DNA from 3 places in the Agrobacterium sp. 22094 genome. Region 3 is predicted to be linked to each of the others. Evidence: predicted binding sites of a transcription regulator. Region 3 holds the regulator's gene; each other region holds the start of a gene.
What was found. Region 3 encodes LexA, which represses DNA repair genes until DNA is damaged. Its sites were predicted from a motif close to TGTTCNNNNTGTGTTCNG; they were not measured.

Region 1 (4,204 bases), on a different contig from region 3:
CAGGGCGCGGCTGCTGGCCTGGCTTCCACTGCAGCAGCGGACGGATGAGGTCGGCCAGACGCTCGAGAATATCGATGCGCACAGCGCGCTTGCCAAGGAAACGGAAGCCGGCAAGCTTGTAGAACATGCGCTCAAAACCGGGATCGGTGACGACCGAGGTACGGCCGGCAGCCAGAACCGGGATGAGATCGCCATAGCCCGGCTTGCCAAGGCCGTCATTCTTCAGGGCCCAGAGCAGCGTCACAAGCTCGGCAGGCGCCGGCTTGAGAAGTGCTGGCAGGAAGACGTGGTAGGCGCCAAAACGGATGCCGTAACGACGCATTGAGGCGCGAGCGTCCTGATCCAGCGTCTTGACCTCATCGGCGACATCGCGGCGGAACAGGATGCCGAGATTTTCAACCAGCTGGAAAGCCAGACCCTTGGCGAGACCCTGCAGATCTTCGGCGCGCGAAATATCGTCGAGCGGCTTCAGAACCGTTGCGATCTGGTGATTGACGAAGCGCTCGATGCGGGCGAGCGCGTGGTCACGCGCATTGCCGCTCAGCTGCTCGTCGGCCAGAAGGATGACGCGCGGCTTCATGATGTTGTCGCCGGCTGCCAGACGCGCCACGGGCTCACCGAGCCAGCGGACGAGACCGTCCGAGCTCATCGCCAGATCGCCATTACCACTGGCATGGAGACGGGCGGCGCGCGCCTCATACTCCAATGCGAGCGCCTTTTGCGCTGCCGCCTGGACGGCCTTGGCATCTGGACCTTCGGTTCCCGAAACCGGGGTGAACCGGAATCCCGCCAATTGACCGACATGATGTCCTTCTACGAAGACATCACCATTCACACTGATTTCAGCTTCAAGCATCGCATTCTCTCTTAGGCGCCTCATGAGCACAGATGTCCTGCGATCAACAAAGCGTTTCGTCAACCTTTCATGTAGAGCATCGGACAATCGATCTTCGATTTCCCGTGTCTTTTCTTGCCAGTGTGTCGGATCGGCAAGCCATCCTGGGCGGTTGGATACATACGTCCATGTTCTGATCTGCGCAATCCTGGCGGAGAGCGTGTCGATTTCACCATCCGTCCGGTCGGCGCGGCGTACCTGTTCGGCCATGAAATTCTCGTTGACCGTACCGCGTTTGACGAGATCGAAATAGAGAGTCGAGATCAGATCGGCATGTTGTGCAGGCGCGATGCGGCGATAATCCGGCAAAGCGCAGGCTTCCCACAATCTTTCGACGCGCTCCGCAGTGGTCGTGACGTCGATGATCTCCGGGTAGCGCCCGAGATATTCGAGTGCCTGCTGATCGATGGCAGGCAAGGCGCGCGACAGACCCTGCACCGTGGGTGCCGCATCGAGGCTCGCCTGGAGATTTCTGATGGACGAGAAATCGAAGTTCTTCGTGCGCCATTGCAGCACTTTGACCGGATCGAACTCGTGTGATTCGATTCGTTCCACCAACTCATCGTCCAGGGGATCGACGCGACCCGTCACGCCAAAGGTGCCGTCGCGCAGATGCCGTCCGGCACGACCGGCGATCTGGCCCATTTCAGCCGGGTTGAGATTGCGGAACTGATAGCCGTCGAACTTGCGATCCTGGGCAAATGCGACGTGGTCGACATCGAGGTTCAGACCCATGCCGATGGCATCGGTCGCCACCAGATATTCCACGTCGCCGTTCTGGTAGAGCCCAACCTGCGCGTTGCGAGTGCGGGGCGATAGCGCACCGAGAACGACCGCAGCGCCACCGCGCTGGCGGCGCACCAGTTCGGCGATTGCGTAGACTTCATCGGCCGAGAACGCAACGATCGCCGTGCGCTGGGGCAGGCGGGTTATCTTCTTCGATCCCGCATAGAAGAGTTGCGAGAGGCGAGGGCGCTCGACCATAACGATGCCGGGCAGCAGCTTTTCGAGAATCGGCCGCATGGTTCCGGCACCCAGAAGCAGCGTTTCTTCCTTGCCGCGCAGATTCAGAATGCGGTCGGTGAAGATATGGCCGCGTTCCAGGTCGCCCGCGAGCTGGACTTCGTCGATGGCGACAAAGGCGGCATTGGTTTCGCGTGGCATCGCCTCCACGGTGCAGACGGAATATTTGGCGCGTGGTGGGGAAATCTTCTCTTCGCCGGTGATCAGCGCAACGTTGTTGGCGCCGACCTTTTCCACCAGTCGGGTATAGACCTCGCGTGCCAGAAGGCGCAGCGGAAGGCCGATGACACCACTTCCATGCGCCACCATTCTCTCGATGGCATAATGGGTTTTGCCGGTATTTGTCGGTCCAAGAACGGCCGTTACACCGCGGCCGCTCAAGATCATGGGGCGAAAATTCAACGTACTATCCGCGAAAACGACGATGCTGCTACTCTTCGGACACGGCGTGAGGGCGCCCGCATTTCAGTCTTCCCACACATGGCAATCAGCAAGGCCAAACGCAAGGACGAAAGCGGTTATCATCGGCGTCGCCCTTGAATTGACAGCTAATTTGACACGCCAAAACCGCTTTTTTGCTGAGAAACGCCAAAGGCGCAAGATTCGGAACAGGTTGAGAACGAATCAGAGACGAATCGCTGACTCCGCCAGATTCAGCCTTTGTTCACGGCAAGATGTGGCTTCCGCTTCACCGAAAGCCACCAGATGCTGAATCAGATGATGCTAAAGGACGATGCCGGCTACAGAGGTTGTCCCGCCAGCAATCTTGGTCCATTGCGGTCCGCCGTTCCGGCGGCCTGGCCGATGAAGTAGGATTTCAATGCGGGGATACGATCAACCAGGCCCAGTCCAAAATCGCGGGCAACGCGGATTGGTCCGACATCATTGGAGAACAGACGGTTCAAAACATCGGTGGTCACACCCATGCGCACCGTATCGAAGCGGCGCCAGGACTGGTAGCGCTCCAGCACGTTGAGTGAGCCGATATCGAGCCCGATGCGATCGGCCTCGACGACGGTCTCGGCCAGTGCCGCCACATCCTTGAAGCCGAGATTGAGGCCCTGTCCAGAGATGGGGTGAATGCCGTGCGCGGCGTCACCGGCAAGCGCGATGCGTGGCGCGACGAAAGCGCGGGCAAGCGTGAGGCCAAGCGGGAAGGCGCGGCGCGGACCGACGGGGCGAATGGGCCCAAGCTTGTGACCGAAGCGACGCTCGAGCTCTTCTTCGAAGATGAGATCGTCGGACGCGACGAGGCTATCGGCATCTGCCGTGCGCTCCGTCCACACCAGCGACGAGCGGTTGCCCTTGAGTGGCAAGATGGCAAAGGGACCGGAGGGCAAAAAGTGTTCTTCCGCGCAGCCATTATGCGGGCGCTCATGCTCCACAGTCGTGACGATGCCCGACTGATCGTAAGCCCAATGAACAGTCTTGATGCCGGCCATGTCGCGCAGCGCCGATTTCACACCGTCGCAGGCGACCAGCAGACGCGTTTCCAGCGAGGAGCCGTCGGAGAGCGAAATCTGGTTGCTTTGCGGACCGGCGGAAAAACCGGTGACGCTGAGCCCATGGCGGATTTCGATACCGAGCCGCTCGCACACTCCCCGCAAAGCGCCGACCATCGCGACATTCGGGACCATATGCGCAAAGGGCTGGCCTTCCGCCACGTCGCCGTCGAAGGTGAGGAAGACCGGGCGAACAGGATCGGCCGTGCGCGAATCCGTCACGATCATCCTGTTGATCGGCTGGGCTTCCGGCTCCAACTCCTGCCAGATGCCGAAGACATCCAGCATGCGGCTAGCGGCGGCGATGATCGCGGAGGCGCGGACGTCCTTCTTCCAGACGTCTTCCGGTGCGGCTTCGATGACCTGCACACCAAGATGCGGCGCTGCCTGCTTGATGGCGACGGCAACGCTTAAGCCCACATATCCGCCCCCGGCAATCACGACATCAAGCATTGCGTCTTCTCCTGCGCCTTGCGTTCTTGTGCATATTCTTCTGCCATTATAGACCATCCCATCACGTCTTCATACAGCCGGAGCATGCCGAAATGTCGCATCCTTCTCAGTCATCAAGTCCGATGGAAAATCTTCTCGCCACGCTTGATCTTGAAAAGCTTGAAGAAAATCTCTTCCGCGGCACCAGCCCACAGGTTGGATGGCAGCGCGTCTTCGGTGGTCAGGTCATTGCGCAGGCACTGATGGCGGCACAGCGAACGGTGGATGCGGACCGTTTTATCCATTCGCTCCACGCCTATTTCATGCGGCCGGGCGATCCCCTCGTGCCGAT
Region 2 (4,204 bases), on a different contig from region 3:
GTGAGCAAAAGCTTCACAAATTATGTTGAATTCGAACTATCTCCATCCCTTAAGTGACGGAACAAGGCAAGATGCTTTAATCTGGTGCTTATACTTGCCGCGACCACGCAAGAATTCGTATACAATATGCATATATACTGATATAAACTCATGCCTTGTATTGATTAATTCAATCAATACTTTTACAGCATCATCTGAAAAGCGTTAAGCCGCTGCCGAAAGCCGCTCGCCTGCGATGCGGTACGAGATTGCTTCCGCCAGATGTAGCCGCCCTACAACGGGCTTATCGTCGAGATCGGCGAGCGTGCGCGCCACTTTCAGGATGCGGTGATAGCCTCTCGCGGAGAATTTCAGCTTCTCTGCGGCGTCGCGCAAAAGTTGGAGGCCTGCAGCGTCCGGTTCGGCGCATTTTTCGATGAGTGCCGTGGTGCAGCGTGCATTGGTGCGGATGCCTTGGAAGCCGGCGGCTGCGAAGCGTTCTTCCTGCATCTGGCGGGCACGCGCAACGCGGCGGGCGACGTCGGCGCTGGCTTCCGCTGCCATCGGGCGGATAAGGTCTGCGGCCGAGACTGCAGGGACTTCGATCCGGATATCGATGCGATCCATCAGCGGGCCGGAAATACGCGCCTGGTAATCGGAAACGCATCTTGGACCGCGTGCACAGGTGAAGCCCGGTTCACCGGCCATGCCGCATTTGCAGGGGTTCATGGCGGCCACCAGCTGGATTTCGGCGGGATAGCTGACGCGATGATTGGCGCGCGCGATGATGCATTCGCCGGTCTCGAGCGGCTGGCGGAGCGCATCCAGTACCTGCGGCGAGAATTCGGGAAACTCGTCAAGAAACAACACGCCATGGTGAGCAAGTGAGGCTTCACCCGGCTTGGCGCGTAAGCCGCCGCCGACAAGCGCTGCCATGGTTGCGGAGTGGTGCGGGGTTCTGAATGGGCGTCGATCTGAGAGCTTGCCGCCGGAAAGCTGTCCCGCGATCGAATGCACCATCGACACTTCAAGCAGTTCCGAGGCGGACAGTGGCGGCAGGATGGAAGGCAGGCGGGAGGCCAGCATGGACTTGCCGGAGCCGGGCGGGCCCACCATCAAGAGATTATGTCCACCGGCCGCTGCGACTTCCAGCGCCCGCTTCGCGCTCTCCTGTCCCTTGATGTCGGCGAGATCCGGAAGATTATCAGGATTGGCGCGAATGGCCGGAACCGGCCTCGACAGAAGTTGCGTGCCGCGAAAATGGTTGGCGATAGCAATCAAGCTGCGCGGGGCGAGGATATCGATCTCAGCACCTGCCCACGCCGCCTCTGGACCGCTATCGGCTGGGCAGATCAGACCCTTGTCTTGAGCGTTGGCGGCAATGGCTGCCGGAAGAGCACCGGCTACAGCGCCGATCGTGCCATCGAGATTGAGTTCGCCCAGCACGACGAAGCGGTTCAGCGCCTCCGCTGGAATGGCGCCGAGTGCCGCCATCAGGCCGAGCGCAATGGGGAGATCGAAGTGCGAGCCTTCCTTTGGAAGATCAGCGGGAGCAAGATTGACGGTGACCTTCTTGGCGGGCATGGCGAGACCTGATGCGTGAAGGGCTGCCTGTACACGCTCGCGGCTTTCGGCCACTGCCTTATCGGGCAGGCCCACGATCTGCATGCCGACCTTGCCGGGTGCCACCATGACCTGAACTTCGACAGGCACACCCTCGATGCCCTGAAACGCAATTGTATTGACGCGCGCTACCATGAAATGGCCCCCACAGCCGTAATCGCCGTCCGCACGGCTCTACCAGATCGCGCCCACAACTTGGCACAGGCATGAGAATAAAACAAGAACATGAGGGTGAGTTTCAGTGGGCCAGAATGACAGCGGCGTTTGAAATGGTGAATGCGGCAACCTGTGCGACAACCAGCTGGCGCGCGCGGCGCTCGGCGCACCGGCATCAATCCGTCATCGAAAAGACGCGAGACCTGTCCGCAAGGCGTTATGTTTGCGCTTGACAGAAAAGACAAACCTCCTAATAGCTTTCGCACGAAAAGGAGCGCACTGTTCATGCGGCATGTCCAGCACATGATTGTCATGCAAAGCCCGGCGGGTTCAGCCGGCGATCCTGCGCGCCTTTCTGGTTCCATCCGAATTACGGCCAAAACGACGATTAAAACCGTCTGACGTCTCTGGCCCGCCGCTCTCTCCCCGGTTTGGCCGGGGAAAGGAAGCCGCAGTTTCGCGGCTCCCCCTCACCAAAAAGAGGAGAGGCAGAAAGAGAGCTTGATCATGGGTTTCAAAGTTGCAATCGCAGGCGCCACCGGCAATGTCGGGCGCGAAATGCTGAACATCCTGGCGGAACGTGGTTTCCCGGCGGATGAAGTTGTTCCTCTGGCTTCCGCACGCAGCCAGGGCACGGAAGTGTCCTATGGCGACCGCACGCTGAAGGTTTCCAATCTCGAGAACTACGATTTTTCCGATACCGATATCTGCCTGATGTCGGCCGGTGGCGATGTATCGAAGAAGTGGTCTCCGAAGATCGGTGCGCAAGGTTGCGTCGTTATCGATAACTCGTCTGCCTGGCGCTACGATCAGGACGTTCCGCTGATCGTTCCGGAAGTCAACGCCGATGCGGTCGAAGGCTTCAGGAAGAAGAACATCATTGCCAACCCGAATTGCTCCACGGCGCAGCTCGTCGTCGCGCTGAAGCCGCTTCACGATGCCGCCAGGATCAAGCGCGTTGTCGTCTCCACCTACCAGTCCGTTTCCGGTGCAGGCAAGGAAGGCATGGACGAGTTGTTCCAGCAGACCCGCGCCGTCTTCGTGGCCGATCCGGTCGAAACCAAGAAGTTCACCAAGCGCATCGCCTTCAACGTCATTCCGCATATCGATGTCTTCATGGAAGACGGTTACACCAAGGAAGAGTGGAAGGTTCTGGCAGAAACCAAGAAGATGCTGGACCCGAAGATCAAGGTGACCTGCACCGCTGTGCGCGTTCCCGTCTTCATCGGCCACTCGGAATCGGTCAATATCGAGTTCGAAAACGAAATCACCGCCGATCAGGCGCGCGACATTCTGCGCGAAGCACCCGGTTGCCTCGTCATCGACAAGCACGAAAATGGCGGCTACATCACGCCGGTCGAGTGCGCTGGTGAAGATGCAACCTATATTTCGCGCATCCGCGAGGACGCAACCGTCGAAAATGGTCTCAATATCTGGGTCGTTTCCGACAACCTGCGCAAGGGTGCGGCACTGAACGCCGTTCAGATCGCCGAACTTCTGATCAACCGTGGTCTGATCAAGCCACGCAAAGCCGCTGCGTGATACGGTTTTTTAACAACTATTAACTATAACCCGTCCGTTACTTTCGAGAATGGGCGGGTTTTCAATCTTCGTGCCTATCACAGCCAGTTCATTTGCTGGTTATGAAGACGAACGGCAATTTGTGCCTCTCAATTCTCGCTAGTGGAATGAATTTGACGTTTGATACCCATCTGCGGTGATCTTGAGGATCAAATGTCACAGTCAGACCATTAGACAGGCGAACATGGCGAGGGGCTGTCCCTCACTCTATCAAAGGCAGATACGGATGCGGGCAATAAAGGCTTTTTCCCTTGGTGCGACGGCAGTTGCGATGCTGGCGGCAACGCCGCTGCAGGCGGCGCAATGCGGCAATACCTCGGCAGGTTTCGGCAACTGGGTGCAATCCTTCAAGCAGGAAGCGGCAAGCCGCGGCGTCAGCCCGGCAGTCCTTGATCGGGCTTTCTCCAACGTCACCTACAACCAGGCGACGATCCGTGCGGACCGTGGTCAGCACAGTTTCAAGCTCTCCTTCGATCAGTTCATGCAAAAGCGCGGTGGCCAGGCCATCATTTCGCGCGGCAAGGCGATGAAGAAGAACAATGCGGCGCTGTTTGCCAATATCGAGCGCGCTTACGGCGTTCCAGCCGGCCCGCTTCTGGCGATCTGGGGCATGGAAACCGGTTTCGGCGGATTCATGGGCAACCAGCACACACTGTCTGCCGTCGCGACGCTGTCTTATGATTGTCGCCGTTCCGACTATTTCACCGAGCAGCTTTACGCAGCCTTGAAGCTGGTGGGTAATGGTTCGCTCAACATCAACGCCAAGGGCGCAGCCCATGGCGAAATCGGCCAGACCCAGTTCCTGCCGCTGAACGTCGTGCGCTATGGCGTCGATTTCGATCGCGATGGTCGCATCGATCTCGTC
Region 3 (4,204 bases):
TCAGGACAGGGAAGCCATATTCCTTCTTGAGATCGGCAAAGATCTCCATGGCCTTGTCGAGACCGATGCCACGCTGTCCGGAGAGCGATGTGCGGTTGGCCTTGTCGAAGGATGACTTATAGACAAGCCCGATGCCGAGCTTGCCGCAAAGCTCATGCAGCGTGCCGGCAATCATGAAAGCGTGGTCGCGGCTTTCCATCTGGCACGGACCGGCGATCAGCGAAAACCGCTCTGTGTTGGAGAAGGCGACAGCGCCTTTGCCTTCGCCAGCGACCACTTTCAAATTGTTCTTCAAAGTCATCTCATTCCTCACGACACATGCGCCGGACATCGCCGGCAACCGCTTAATTTGCGATGTTGCACAGGCATTAGCAGCAAGCGCGCCATGTGTCACGAGATGAGGGAGCACCAACCGCTTGCCCTTTAGCCGGCATTCGCCTTCCGGACGACATCGGGATTGGCCTCGGAAGACTGCACGAACGGCCCGACTGCGCGCACCGCGTCGGAAAATCCAGCACTTCCCTTCAGCCCTTCCAATTCTTCGGGCTTGAAGCCTTGAGTCAGCAACATGCGATAAACGTTCTCGCTGTTCTCACCACCGGCGGAAACCCAAGCCGGTAGCGATGCCTCCCAGGCCTTCTTCTCACGCTGGTTTCGGTCGGCAACGATTGCAAGCTTGATCAGTCCACCGATCGGAATGGGAATGCCGTTCACCGCAAGATCGGGGATGAAGCTCGCCGGATGAACGCCGCCAAGCGCGTGATTTTTCAGGATCCGTGCACAGTTATTGTCGCGCGTCGGCTCCTTGTTCTGCGAAACGCGCTTCTGATTGAGTTGAACGATGAGCTTGCAATTGGCCATCGTCGTGTTCAGCAGCAACCGGTCATACTCCTTGCGCTTCAAAGCTTCCGGTGAATTGGGATCGAGGGTCTGGCAACCGGCCAGCGCAATCAGCATTCCGATAAGGGTAAATCTAACGAGCTTCATAAAAATGTCCCTGCCCCGAAAAAACGCTGCAAGGCAGCGCCGTAGAGCTACGATAACTTTGTTGATAATGCTTCGAATGGCTTGGCCTTCATACCACAGGATGACCGGATCGTGTGATCCTCGAAGCAGCTTGTAGATACCCGCAAAAATGAAATCATCAACCTGGAGAGGAAAAAGACGCCCAACACCGTAAAGAAGCTATGAACTTCTACCATTGCGCGGATAACAGGACTGCGAATTGATGAGGCGGAGACGTTTGCGGAATTTTAAGGGATTGCAGAACACATATGGAACATATAGTGTTCGTTCTGTATTTGTTTCGCGAATCTTCGCCACGTATTCCAAGGGTTTTCTTCATGCTCACGCGCAAACAGCAGGAACTGCTTCTTTTCATTCATGAGCGAATGAAAGAGTCCGGCGTGCCGCCATCTTTCGATGAGATGAAAGATGCCCTCGACCTCGCCTCGAAATCCGGCATCCATCGGCTGATTACCGCTTTGGAAGAACGCGGCTTCATCCGCCGCTTGCCGAACAGGGCAAGAGCCCTGGAAGTCATCAAGCTTCCGGAAGCCTATTCCGCACCCGCACAGAAGCCGCCGCGCGGTTTTTCGCCAAGCGTGATCGAGGGCAGCCTCGGAAAAGCCAAACCGCCTGAGCCGGCTCCCGCGCCGAAGCCAGCAAACGATCAGATCTCCTCCGCTGTCACCGTTCCTGTGATGGGACGCATCGCCGCCGGTGTGCCGATCTCCGCTATCCAGAACAACACCCACGATGTTGTCGTACCCGTCGATATGCTGGGCACGGGCGAGCATTATGCGCTTGAGGTCAAGGGTGACTCGATGATCGAGGCTGGCATCTTCGATGGTGACACCGTCATCATCCGCAACGGCAGCACCGCCAACCCCGGCGATATCATCGTCGCACTGGTGGATGATGAAGAAGCCACCTTGAAGCGCTTCCGCCGCAAGGGTGCTTCCATCGCCCTGGAGGCCGCGAACCCAGCCTATGAGACCCGCATCTTCGGACCGGATCGGGTAAAGATTCAGGGCAAGCTGGTCGGTCTCATTCGTCGCTATCACTGAGCGAACGATAGTCGGCTCAGACTGGCTGCCTGTGCTCTTGCAGAGGCAAGACGCGCAGACCTCGTTGGCAGATGCGGCGATGTGCTGCCTCTGATCGCGCCGAGGTCTCGACGCTGGTTCTCTTCGTCTTCGTCTTCGTCTTCGTCTTTCTCGTTATCCTCATTCTCGATCCGAGGATGAGGAAAAGATTGGCGGATGGTCGGGTGCATGCCGATCATGGCCTTCGAACGGCGGCAATCTTTCAGTGCCACCGACAAGCGCCCTCGCCCGTCGCTTCTAAGAGCAGGACTTACAGACGCGGCTAATCCACCTCGCGGCTACCATCCGACAAGGTGGACAGTCTCACCGCCCCTTTTCCGTTCTGCCTGTCGATTCCCGGTCCCGCTCATATTGGCGCAATGCCGGGAAATCCGGCAGCCAAGCCTCACGGCGGACCGTCCAAAGCTCGTAGGTCGGCTCGAACTGATCTGGTGAATCCAGAGAACCGAGATTGACCTCGATTTCGTCGTCGCTTTTTCCGAAGACCGGCGATCCGCAGTTGGGACAGAAGAAGCGGCCATTATAGCTGCGTATTTCTCCTTCGATGGTCACGGCATCCTGCGGGAAGATGGCGGATGCGTGGAAGAGCGCGCCGTGGTGCTTGCGACAATCCATGCAGTGACAAATCCCGATACGATAGGGCTCACCGACTATCGAAAGCCTCACGCTGCCGCAGGCACAACCGCCAGATTTCATGTTCATCTCGACCGCTCCATTTGCTTGACGCCTTCCCATCAAACCGCGACGAACCGATGAAGTTCATTCTGCTTCTGTTTTCGGAAAGGTGAGAGCGGCGAACGCATCAATTCATATGATATCTGACATGACAGACTCGGCCTGTATGTCCTCTCGCTCATGCGTTAGGACGATGGACAGAGAAATAACATTCGCACTTTTGCACCGCATGGACGCTTTTGCTGATCGCATGCGATTCAAGTGGCCGTATCACCAGAAGGAGACAACATGTACGATCTTTACATCGCCAACAAGAACTACTCCTCCTGGTCTCTCCGGCCTTGGGTGCTGATGCGGACATTGGAGATTCCCTTCAAAGAGAATCTCGTCCCGTTCAACGATCCCGATCCCAAGCATGGCTTCACGCACTTCTCCCCCACAGGCAAGGTGCCCTGCCTCGTGGATGGCGATGTCACCATCTGGGACTCGCTTGCAATCATCGAGTACCTGGCGGAACGGCATGATGGTGTTTGGGCTGAGGATGCCAAAGCGCGGGCTTGGTCGCGCTCGGCATCCGCGGAGATGCATTCCGGCTTCCAATCGCTGCGCAATCTACACCCGATGAGTGTAGGTTTGCGGATCAGACCGGTTCCGGCAACCGAGGCGCTCCGCAAGGATATCGCGCGTATCGACGCGCTATGGCAGCAGGGCCTCGACACCTTCGGCGGGCCGTTTCTGGCCGGCATCAATTTCACCGCCGTCGACGCGTTCTTCTGCCCCGTCGCGTTTCGCTTCCAGACTTACGGCACAGCACTCTCGCCAGCGGCGGAGGCTTACAAGACCCAACTCCTTGGCTTGCCGGCGATCAGGGAGTGGGAGGAGGCAGCGATCCGGGAGCCGTGGCGCGACTTGGAGCATGAAGAGGAAGCGCGGGCGTCTGGCGAGATTATCGAAGACCGCCGCTCCGCAGCAGATTGAAGCAAAAGACTTACTGCCCGGCCGCCAGCATCGTCTCGATATGCGGCGGCATCGCGCCGTCGGAGGTCTTGCTGCGCCAGTCATAGGCGCGGTGAATCGACCAGGGTCTGGCAACGTCTTGCATCGCCGCGCGCGCAGTTGCGACGGGCGCTCCGGCCTCATTCAACCAGAGTTCCAGCGAGCCTGTCTTTCGCAATGTTGTGGCGCTGATCAGCAGCGCGCCCGAGCGACAGTTTGAAAACGGCACGAAACGCGACGTCACGACGATGTCCGCCAGATCGCAGGCTGTACCGGTCAACGCCGTATTAGAAATGACCGCGACTTTGACGCCGCTCTGATGACGTCCAGCACACCAGGCATTTTTCTGGCAAGAGAAGCCATTCGTCCGCTCGAAAGCCAGAATCATCTTGTCGCGAGCTTCTTGCTTCTGCTGATCGGTGAGA

Region 1: ACTJK5_RS20110 (helicase-related protein) is a predicted target of LexA. The motif match lies at 2,523-2,540, and genes of this name have one in related genera.
Region 2: ACTJK5_RS22435 (YifB family Mg chelatase-like AAA ATPase) is a predicted target of LexA. The motif match lies at 1,811-1,828, and genes of this name have one in related genera.

The regions. Positions count from the first base shown of each region.
Region 1 covers NZ_JBQEPX010000005.1:257,383-261,586, reverse strand. The annotation lists gene ACTJK5_RS20110 (helicase-related protein) at 1-2,305, opposite strand, end outside; gene ACTJK5_RS20105 (ubiquinone biosynthesis hydroxylase) at 2,659-3,873, opposite strand; gene tesB (acyl-CoA thioesterase II) at 3,966-4,204, shown strand, end outside.
Region 2 covers NZ_JBQEPX010000008.1:91,474-95,677, forward strand. The annotation lists gene ACTJK5_RS22435 (YifB family Mg chelatase-like AAA ATPase) at 205-1,737, opposite strand; gene ACTJK5_RS22440 (aspartate-semialdehyde dehydrogenase) at 2,266-3,300, shown strand; gene ACTJK5_RS22445 (lytic murein transglycosylase) at 3,566-4,204, shown strand, end outside.
Region 3 covers NZ_JBQEPX010000001.1:938,282-942,485, reverse strand. The annotation lists gene kdsA (3-deoxy-8-phosphooctulonate synthase) at 1-301, opposite strand, end outside; gene ACTJK5_RS04480 (hypothetical protein) at 424-987, opposite strand; gene lexA (transcriptional repressor LexA) at 1,344-2,069, shown strand; gene ACTJK5_RS04470 (hypothetical protein) at 2,063-2,320, opposite strand; gene ACTJK5_RS04465 (GFA family protein) at 2,412-2,810, opposite strand; gene ACTJK5_RS04460 (glutathione S-transferase family protein) at 3,072-3,761, shown strand; gene ACTJK5_RS04455 (ComEC/Rec2 family competence protein) at 3,772-4,204, opposite strand, start outside.